DNA from 3 places in the Streptomyces sp. NPDC055749 genome. Region 2 is predicted to be linked to each of the others. Evidence: riboswitches for the same ligand, from Rfam matches in the RefSeq annotation. Region 2 holds a riboswitch; each other region holds the start of a gene.
The links. A riboswitch is a leader RNA that binds a small molecule or an ion and turns the genes downstream of it on or off. The one in region 2 is predicted to bind cyclic di-AMP.
Positions count from the first base shown of each region.

Region 1: linked by a shared signal. The riboswitch ahead of ACWGO0_RS08055 (transglycosylase SLT domain-containing protein) and the one ahead of ACWGO0_RS35350 (transglycosylase family protein) in region 2 are both predicted to bind cyclic di-AMP.
Region 3: linked by a shared signal. The riboswitch ahead of ACWGO0_RS11400 (NlpC/P60 family protein) and the one ahead of ACWGO0_RS35350 (transglycosylase family protein) in region 2 are both predicted to bind cyclic di-AMP.

Region 1 covers NZ_JBSHFH010000008.1:24,877-28,129, forward strand. Annotated here, with positions in the region: gene ACWGO0_RS08050 (GNAT family N-acetyltransferase) at 1-443, opposite strand, end outside; gene ACWGO0_RS08055 (transglycosylase SLT domain-containing protein) at 550-1,353, opposite strand; cyclic di-AMP (ydaO/yuaA leader) riboswitch at 1,356-1,511, opposite strand; gene ACWGO0_RS08060 (carbon-nitrogen hydrolase family protein) at 1,870-2,730, opposite strand; gene ACWGO0_RS08065 (APC family permease) at 2,737-3,253, opposite strand, start outside.
Region 2 covers NZ_JBSHFH010000083.1:6,397-9,649, reverse strand. Annotated here, with positions in the region: gene ACWGO0_RS35360 (cytochrome P450 family protein) at 1-139, shown strand, start outside; gene ACWGO0_RS35355 (transglycosylase family protein) at 259-1,230, shown strand; cyclic di-AMP (ydaO/yuaA leader) riboswitch at 1,521-1,692, shown strand; gene ACWGO0_RS35350 (transglycosylase family protein) at 1,696-2,406, shown strand; gene eno (phosphopyruvate hydratase) at 2,725-3,253, shown strand, end outside.
Region 3 covers NZ_JBSHFH010000011.1:152,602-155,854, reverse strand. Annotated here, with positions in the region: gene ACWGO0_RS11405 (hypothetical protein) at 1-128, opposite strand, end outside; gene ACWGO0_RS11400 (NlpC/P60 family protein) at 262-1,464, opposite strand; cyclic di-AMP (ydaO/yuaA leader) riboswitch at 1,463-1,628, opposite strand; gene pcrA (DNA helicase PcrA) at 1,888-3,253, shown strand, end outside.

The DNA.
Region 1 (3,253 bases), on a different contig from region 2:
CCGAGTACGGTCTCGCCGGTTCGGACGAATCCCGTACGGGCCAGCACGGCCTGGGAGCCGGCGTTGTCCAGCGTGGTCGCGGCCCGCAGGGCGGTGAGACCGTACTGCGTGGCGGCGAGGACGCAGATCCGGCGGACGGCGCTCGTGGCCAGACCCTGACCGGCGGCCTTCTCGGCGATCCGGTAGCCGAGGTCGGCGGAACCGTCCGCCACGTCCACCAGGTTCACCCGGCCCAGCACCTCGTCCGCATCGCCGACCAGCACATGGAAGTAGCACAGCCCCTCGGCCTGTTCGGCCAGGAGGCTGCTGTGCCGTGCGTCGAAATGTGCGAAGTACTCGTCGCCGCGGTCCGGAACCGAAGCCGCGAAGTAGGCACGGTTCTCCTGCTCGAAGGCGAGCAGGGCCGTGGCGTGGTCGTGGCGCAGGAGCTGGAGTTCGGGCATGGGTGCGAGTCTTCCACGAGGCGTGCGGACGCGGAACTGCCGGGTACCAAGGGCCAGTCGGACCCTCGGCACCCGGCAGTTGTGAACCGTGGCCTATGTCAGCGGATCAGTAGGCGCCGAAGACGTTGTCGATGGAGCCGTACCTGTCGGCGGCGTAGTTGCACGCGGCGGTGATGTTGGCGACCGGGTCGAAGCTGTCCGTCGACGTGCCGGGCACGTGGTACGCCTGGAACGTCGGGTCGATGACCTGGAGGAGACCCTTGGACGGGGTGCCCTTGGCGGCGTTCGAGTCCCAGTTGTTGACGATCTGCGGGTTGCCCGAGGACTCGCGCATGATGTTGCGGTGGATGCCCTCGTAGCTGCCGGGGATGCCGTGCTCCGCCATGACGGCGAGCGATTCCTTGATCCAGCCGTCGAGGTCGTTCGTGTACGTCGCCTTCGCGGCCTTCGGGGCGGGGGCGGCGGTCTTCGCGGCGAGCGTGCTCGTCCGCTCGGAACGGTCGGCGCGGTCGGCGGACGCACCGGAAGCCCTGGCCGTGGCCTCGGCGCCCACGGTCAGCTTCAGACCCGGGCGAATCAGGGACGGATTGTCGCCGATGGCCTTGCGGTTGTCCTTGTAGAGCTTCTTCCAGCCGCCGCTCAGGGAATGCGCATCGGCGATCTTGTGCAGGGAATCACCCTTGACGACGGAATAGCTGACGATCCCGGCCTTCTGAGCGGTAATTGCCTTGGCAGGGACGGCTGCCGGTGCCACTGCCTTTTCGGCGGCGACCGATTGTGCGGGCGCCGCGGAGGCGGTGGTCGCGCCCATCACGGGCAGGGCGAGGACGGCTCCGCCTGCGGTGACGGCGACGAGGCCGCGGGTCAGCGGGCTGGACTTGGAACGACGGTGCTTACCCATCGAGGGCATGGCGAATTCCTCTCCGTCGCCTGCGAGGTGAGCTGTCGGGTTCAGGCTGGAGATGCCTGGCCGCATGTGCATGCGACTTAACCCCAAGCCGTTCCTGATAACGGATCGGCAACTTACCTGGGTCCCCCGCTCCTGCCGGGCGTGAGTAGGTCCGGTTTCCGGACGGCGGCAGGATTCGGCGTTCCATCCGGATTGACGGTGACCGTAGGCGAGAAACACCGAAGGGGACAAGTCCCGAATTCCGGATCACAATTCATTTACAAGATCGATGAGCGGGAAAGCCGATGAATTCACCCGAACCGCGAAGCCAACTCTCTTCTCGCAGAAGGGATGCGGGTGAGGCGTCGGAGCTTCGGGCGTCCCGGACGTGACGCTGGCCACTGGGTCCGAAAAGGGCGATTTGCTCCGAGGGGATGTTCGCGGTTCGGGTGAAAAGTGCGTTACGGGCTCTGGGTATTAATTAATTCGATAAGTCCGAATTAGCCCATATCAATCTTTTTGCTCTTTGTGTGCGGCTCAGTGGTGCGGGGTCGGCCGGAACGTTCCCCCGTACATCGGCAGGGGGATCCGCTCGCCGTAGCGGGCCAGCTGCTCCCACGGACGGTTGAGGCCGGCGGAACCGTACGTACGGACCCGCGTGACGGTGTCGAGGTCGAGGACGTCGACCAGGACCTCCTCGCCAGGGCCCGCCTGCTGGCGCACGGTCCCCTCGGGGTCGACGATCGCGCTGGCGCCGACGCCTGCCGGGTCGGCCGCGTTGAGATTGACGACGTAGAGCTGGTTGGTCCAGGCGTTGGCACGCGCGCAGACCAGCTCCATGTCCCGGTCCCGCGTCGTGGTGAGCGTGGGCTGGAGGATCACCTCGGCGCCGAGCCAGGCGAGCTGTCTGGCGGTCTCGGGGAACGAGCCGTCGTAGCAGACGGCGAGACCGGCGCGGCCGATTCCGGGCAGGTCGAAGACGACGAACTCGCTTCCGGGGCTGGTCTGTTCGTAGGGCTGCCAGGGGAAGATCTTGCGGTAGCGGGCCACGATCTCGCCCGCCGGGGAGACCGCGATGGCGGTGTTGTACGTGTTCCCGTCGTCGGCCCGCTCGTAGAGGCTGCCGGGTATCAGCCACAGGCCGGTCTCGCGGGCCAGGGCGCAGACGCGGTCGGTGAGCGGGCCCGGGATCGCCACGGCGGCCTCCCGCATCCAGTCGGCGCGGGCCTGGAGCAGCGGCGCTTCGGCGGCGAGCATCAGCTCGGGCACGACGACGAGCTGCACATGGGGGAACGTGTCCCGCACCGCGCGTACCCGGTCCGCGAAGCGGTCCCAGGTGGCGCGCAGATCGTGCGGTACGGGAGTGGTCTGGACGGCGGCGACGGCGAGTGTGCGCATGAGGGTTCAGTTCTCCGTGACGAGCGGGGTGGCGACGGACGTACGGCCGTGGCGGAAGAAGCGGGCGTGGCGGGAGCGGATGAGGAGCATGACCACGACTCCGAGGGCGATGGAGCCGACGCCGAGCAGGAAGACGCCGCCGACGCCGCCCAGGGACGTGTAGCCGTAGGCGGGGTCGAGCATGTCGTAGGCGCTGCGCAGGAACGCCGCCAGCATCATCAGGCCGCCCGCGACCGGCATCACGCCCTTGACCAGCAGGTCACGGGGCGAGCGGCGCAGATGCCCGCGGAAGTACCAGGCGCAGGCGAATCCGGTGACGCCGTAGTAGAAGGCGATCAGCAGACCCACCGAGAGGACGGCGTCGCCGAGGAAGTCGGCGGAGACCACGGTGAGGAGGGTCAGCGCGACGGCCGCCGCCGCACCGAAGAACACCGTGCCGAAGGCGGGCGTCCGGAAGCGCGGGTGTATGCGGCCGAAGGCCGCCGGCAGGGCGCCGTGCGCGCTCATCGACAGGGTGGCGCGC
Region 2 (3,253 bases):
TCCTGACCTGCGTCTTGCGGTGGAACCTACCGATTTGCGGTGGCGTGGCGGGCTCATCATGCGCGGACTGCGCACGCTTCCGGTGGAGTTCGCCCCCGGTCAGCCGGCCAAGCAAGGTGACACTCCGTCAACTCTGTGACTTTCACGTGATCTCCGCTGCATCGACTTGTGACACACGTTCGAGTCCCGCTAGGTTCACCGTTCACCACAGCAGTCACATAACAGCAGTCACTTGTCAGTCACACGGAAGGCAATCCCATGGGCTCCGCGAACGGCAGACACCGTCGCCCTCGCCAGGCACCCGCCATCGTTGTCGCCGCAGGCGTGACGGGATCGGCCATCGCCATCCCGCTGCTCGGTGCGACCGGTGCGCACGCCGCCGACGCCTCGACCTGGGACCGGGTCGCCGAGTGCGAGAGCGGCGGCATGTGGAGTGCGGACCTGGGCAACGGCTACTACGGCGGCCTGCAGTTCTCCCAGGACACCTGGTCCGCGTACGGCGGCTCGGCGTACGCGGCCCGTGCCGACCTCGCCAGCCGCTCGCAGCAGATAGCGGTCGCGGAGAAGGTCCTGGAGGACCAGGGCCCGCAGGCGTGGCCGAGCTGCGCGGTGATTTCCGGGCTCGCGCTGGACGGCGCCCTGCCGGGTGTCGACCCGGGCGGCGTTCCCTCCGCCGAACCTTCGGACGGGCTGTTCCCGTCCGAGGATCCGTCGGGCGAAGCCACGGATGAAGCGGCGGACGAAGCGAACAACAAGGACGAAGCCGATAAGTCCGGCAAGCCCGGCAAGGGTGACGCGACGGACGGCACGGCGGAATCCGGGGACTCCGGCTCGTCCGCCTCTCCCGCACCGTCCACCACGCCGTCTCCCGATGCGTCCGACGCCCCTGCGGGCACGGACGAGGGCGGCGGCAAGCACCGCGGCACGCCGGCCCCCGAGGCGACCCAGGACGCGGACAAGGGCAACGGGCGCGACTCCGGCGGCCGACACGCCTCGCGCGGCGACGGCGAGGCCCGTGACGCGGGTACGGCGAGCCCCGACGGCGACTACACCGTGCGGCCCGGCGACAACCTCTGGGCGATTGCTGACGCACAGAAGGTTCCCGGCGGCTGGACCGAGCTCTACGAGGCCAACAAGGGCGCGCTCGGCTCGGACCCCGACCTCATCCTTCCCGGCCAGAGCCTCGATCTGGGACAGCAGGGCGGCGCGGAGAGCTCCAAGCGCAACTGATCCAATTCGGGAAAACGCCCCAAAATCGGGGGTAGTTCAGGGACCTATGTCCACTTATGCGTAAGTGAGACATGGGTCTCTTTGCTTCAACTGGCGTGTCGCGTCCGGCTGTCCCGCCCGCGCCCCTTCCGACCTGCGGAAACGTTCATTCCGCTGAGGCAAGTAAGGCACGAATGGCCGGTATGTCCCTCTTTGAATGTCGGGGTTGCCTATGTTTACGGTCGGAACCGCTCGCACCGCGGGCCCCGTCGACCGTCACGCCGAATCCTGCCGTCGGTCGAAGGGAACAGACGCGTAAAGCGCCGTAGGCAGGAGCGGGGGACCCAGGTAAGCGCCGGGCCCGATCGTCGAGAGACGACCGAGGACCGGCTTGGGGTGAAGTCGCACGCAAGGACGTGCGGCCGGGCAACTCACTTGGCCCGAACCCGACAGCTCACCTCGTAGGCGTCGGTGAGGAGAAGCTCCATGCTGTTTTCCAGCAAGGCCAAGCACCGCCGCCCGTCCAAGGCCGTCCGTGTCGCCACGCTCGCCGGTGTCGCCGGTGCCGCTGTCGCCGTCCCGCTGATGGGTGCGACCGGCGCCTCCGCCGCCTCCGTCTCCACGTGGGACGCCGTCGCCCAGTGCGAGTCCGGTGGCAACTGGTCCATCAACACCGGAAACGGCTACTACGGCGGTCTGCAGTTCTCGCAGTCCAGCTGGGCCGCCGCCGGTGGTACGCAGTACGCGTCCCGCGCCGACCTGGCCAGCAAGTCGCAGCAGATCGCCACCGCCGAGAAGCTTCTCGACATGCAGGGCCCGGGCGCCTGGGCCTGTGCCGGTGCCGGCAACCTCACCAACGACGGTGTGGACCCGGGCGTCGACACCTCCTCGGACAACGGCGACGAGCAGCCGCAGCAGCAGGCCCAGCCGGAGCGTCAGGCCGAGCAGCCCACCACGCGCAGCGAGCAGCGCACCGCCCCGAAGACCGAGGCGCCGAAGACCGTCACCACCCCGACCGGCGAGAAGGTCGAGAAGGGTGACGGCGAGTACAAGGTGAAGACCGGCGACACCCTGAGCAAGATCGCCGAGAAGCACGACGTCAAGGGCGGCTGGGAGAAGCTGTTCGACCTGAACGACGACATCGTCAAGGACGCCGACCTGATCTTCCCGGGCCAGCAGCTCCACCTGACGAAGTAATACCTGGGATTCTCCTCCCCCCGGGAGGGTGTCCGGCGGCATCCCTCCCCGCTCTGCTCCCCGACCCGGTGCGCTCTCCCCCGTGCGCGCCGGGTCGGGGTCTTTTCCGCACGCGTGTGTGACGTTGATCGTTTCAAGTGTTGTAGTTACTGGCCAGTAAATTTCTGGCCCTTTGACCGTGAATGCATGCCCTTGGGTCCTTTTTCGTCCCAGGGGACGGGCGCCGGGCGGGCCAACGGGGCCCAGCCGGATAGGCTCGTGCCGCAAGGCCACAGTGACCCTGCACAACCAGTGTCAGATCCCAGAAGGAGATGCCTCGTGCCGTCCATCGACGTCGTCGTAGCCAGGGAAATCCTCGACTCCCGGGGCAACCCCACGGTCGAGGTCGAGGTTGGCCTCGACGACGGCAGCACGGGACGTGCTGCTGTTCCGTCCGGCGCCTCCACCGGTGCGTTCGAGGCCATTGAGCTTCGCGACGGTGACCCCAACCGCTACATGGGCAAGGGCGTGGAGAAGGCCGTCCTCGCCGTCATCGAGCAGATCGGCCCGGAGCTCGTCGGGTACGACGCCACCGAGCAGCGCCTCATCGACCAGGCGATGTTCGACCTCGACGCCACCGAGAACAAGGGCTCGCTCGGCGCGAACGCCATCCTCGGCGTCTCGCTCGCCGTGGCCCACGCCGCCTCGGAAGCGTCCGACCTTCCGCTCTTCCGCTACCTCGGCGGCCCGAACGCGCACCTGCTGCCCGTTCCGATGATGAACATCCTGAACGGCGGCTCGCACGCCGACTCCAACGTGGACATCCAGGAGTTCATGATCGCGCCGATCGGCGCCGAGTCCTTCTCCG
Region 3 (3,253 bases), on a different contig from region 2:
GCCACGTCGCGGGCACGCGCCGAGGGCTCCTTCGGCGCGTCCGCCGGGACGTCCGCCGATTCCCGCAGGAACCGCTCCCACTCCTCGTCAGGCACGGACGAACCGTCCCGCTCCCCACCCGCGTTCACGTCCAACTCCCTTGACCCTCAAGTTTTTCGCATGATCGCACGGGAGTCCGGGAGGGGAGCGCGCGGTTCGAAGGGGCGTGGGGCCTCCATGGGCCGGGCGCCTGTCACGCGGCCCGGCCCATGGAGGGCCGTGTCACGCCGGCCGTACGCTGCCGTAGATCGGCATGTAGTAGATCGACTCCTCGCGCACGTTCGCCCCCGGCTTGGGCGCGTGGATCATCATGCCGTCGCCCTTGTAGATGCCGACGTGGCTGATGTCGTCGTAGAAGAAGACCAGGTCGCCCGGCTGCAGATCCGCCGTGGCCACCCGTGTGCCGACCTCGACCTGATCCCAGGTGGTACGCGGCAGATCGACGCCCGCCGCCTTCCAGGCCGCCTGCGTGAGACCCGAGCAGTCGTACGAGGAGGGGCCCGTCGCCCCCCAGACGTACGGCTTGCCGATCTGGTCCCGCGCGAAGGCGAGGACCTTGTCCGCCTTGGCGGCGTAACCGCTGTCCGCGTCCGAACCGCCGCCGGTCCCGGTCCCGGTGTCCGTGCCGGTCTCGGGCTGTTCGGCCTCCTGCGCGGCGTCCTCGGCGGCCTCCTTCGCCGCCGCCTCCTCCTGGGCCTTGCGCTCGGCCTCGGCGGCCGCGGCCTGCTGGCGGGCCAGCTCCTCGGCCTTGCGCTTGGCCTCCGCCTCCTTCTTGCGCTCCAGCTCGGCGAGCCGAGCCTTCTCCTCGGCGGTCAGCTCCGACAGCAGGGTGCGCGCCTCGGTCAGCTTCTCCTGCACCTGCTGTTTGCTGCTGCGCAGCGTGGTCTGCGCCTCGGTGAGCGTCTCCAGGCTCTTGGTGGCCTCCGCGCGCTTCTTCGCCGCCTCGTTCTGCTGTGTACGGAAGTCGGCGACCGTCTTCTGCTGCTGGCTGGTCATCCGCGCCATCAGCTGGTCCTGGTCGAAGTACGACTGCGGGTCGTCCGCGAGGAAGAACGTGGCCGTCGGGGCGACGGCGCCGCTCCGGTACTGCGCCGCCGCGAGCTGGCCCAGTTCGCGGCGCGTCTCGTTCAGCTTCTCGGCCCGCTTCGCCGCGGCGTCCAGGAGCCCGTCGACCTTGGAGCGCTGCTCGGTGGAGGCGGACTTCGCCTTGTTGTACTGCTGGGTCGCGGTGCCCGCCTGGCGGTAGAGGTCGTCGACCTTCTGCTGTACGTCCTCGATGCTGGGCCGGGGCGCCGCGGGCGCGGCCGTCGCGGTCTGCGTGGAGAGCAGAGTCACAGAGGCCAGTGCCGCCGTCGTGAGCCCGACGCCGGGTGAGGTGGTGCGCATACGGGTGCGCGGTTTGCGATGCGACGCCAAGGCCGGCATCTCCTTCCGTGGACCGCCTACCGGGTTAGCTGTCGGGTTCGGGCGGAACGGAAGGCTGCCCTACGGTCCAAGTGGGGGTCGCGGACCGATTCACCCCGGTGCTGCTTGTGGGTCCCCGGTTCCGAACGCCCGCGAGGGCAGCCCGGATTCGGCGTGGGTGCCCGCTCGGCGTGGTTCGCCTCAAGGGGGTACGGGCCACCCGTCGGAGCACGCTAGCCAACCCGTGGTGTCCCTGTGAAGGTTGATGTTCGATATGCCCGATACATTTTCGTGACCTTGGTGAAATCGATACGCGCGGCCCCGGCGAGACCTCCGGTTCCCTCACCCGGAGTGGCTGACCCGTCTCCGTACGCGCATGTCCGCGGGCCGTCCTGCGGAATGCGGCCCCGGGGTGTCAGTGGGGCCGCCTAGACTCGTCAAGCGATGAGCAGCCTCTTTGACGACAGCTTCCTGACCGGCCTCCAGAACTCGGAGGAAGGCCCCCCGCCGCCCCCCGAGGACCACGCACCCGAAGCGGTGCCGGAGGGTCTCTTCGAGGGCGTCTTCGACGCGCCCCCGCCGCCCCGCGAGGGGTATTACCGCGACGGCGCCCCTCGTCCGGTCATCGACGCCGCCGCGCTGCTCGACGGGCTGAACACCGAGCAGCGTGCCGCCGTCGTGCACGCCGGTTCGCCGCTGCTCATCGTCGCCGGCGCCGGATCGGGCAAGACCCGGGTGCTCACCCACCGGATCGCCCATCTGCTGGCCGAGCGCGGGGTGCACCCGGGCCAGATCCTCGCGATCACCTTCACCAACAAGGCCGCGGGCGAGATGAAGGAGCGCGTCGAGCAGCTCGTCGGACCGCGCGCCAACGCCATGTGGGTCATGACCTTCCACAGCGCGTGCGTGCGCATCCTGCGCCGCGAGTCCAAGCGCCTCGGCTTCACCTCGTCGTTCTCGATCTACGACGCCGCGGACTCCAAGCGGCTGATGGCGCTGGTCTGCCGCGATCTGGACCTCGACCCGAAGCGCTACCCGCCGAAGTCGTTCACGGCCAAGGTCTCGAACCTGAAGAACGAGCTGATCGACGAAGAGACGTTCGCCGGACAGGCCGCCGACGGTTTCGAGAAGACCCTCGCCCAGGCGTACGCGATGTACCAGGCGCGGCTGCGCGAGGCCAACGCCCTGGACTTCGACGACATCATCATGACGACGGTGCACCTGCTCCAGGCGTTCCCCGACGTCGCCGAGCACTACCGCCGCCGCTTCCGGCACGTCCTGGTCGACGAGTACCAGGACACCAACCACGCGCAGTACACGCTCGTACGGGAGCTGGTGGGCCCGTCCGGCGAGGCCGACGCCCCCGCCGAGCTGTGCGTCGTCGGTGACGCGGACCAGTCGATCTACGCCTTCCGGGGTGCGACCATCCGCAACATCCTCCAGTTCGAGGAGGACTATCCGGACGCGACCACGATCATGCTGGAGCAGAACTACCGCTCCACGCAGACGATCCTGTCCGCGGCCAACGCGGTCATCGAGCGCAACGAGAGCCGCCGCCCCAAGAACCTCTGGACGAACGCCGGCACCGGCGCCCGGATCACGGGGTACGTGGCGGACACCGAGCACGACGAGGCGCAGTTCATCGCCGACGAGATCGACCGGCTCACGGACGCGGGCGACGCCAAGGCGGGCGACGTCGCCGTCTTCTACCGTACGAACGCGCAGTCCCGTGTCTTCGAAGAGATCTTCATCCGCGTCGGCCTGCCCTACAAGGTCGTCGGCGGGGTGCGCTTCTACGAGCGCAAGGAGG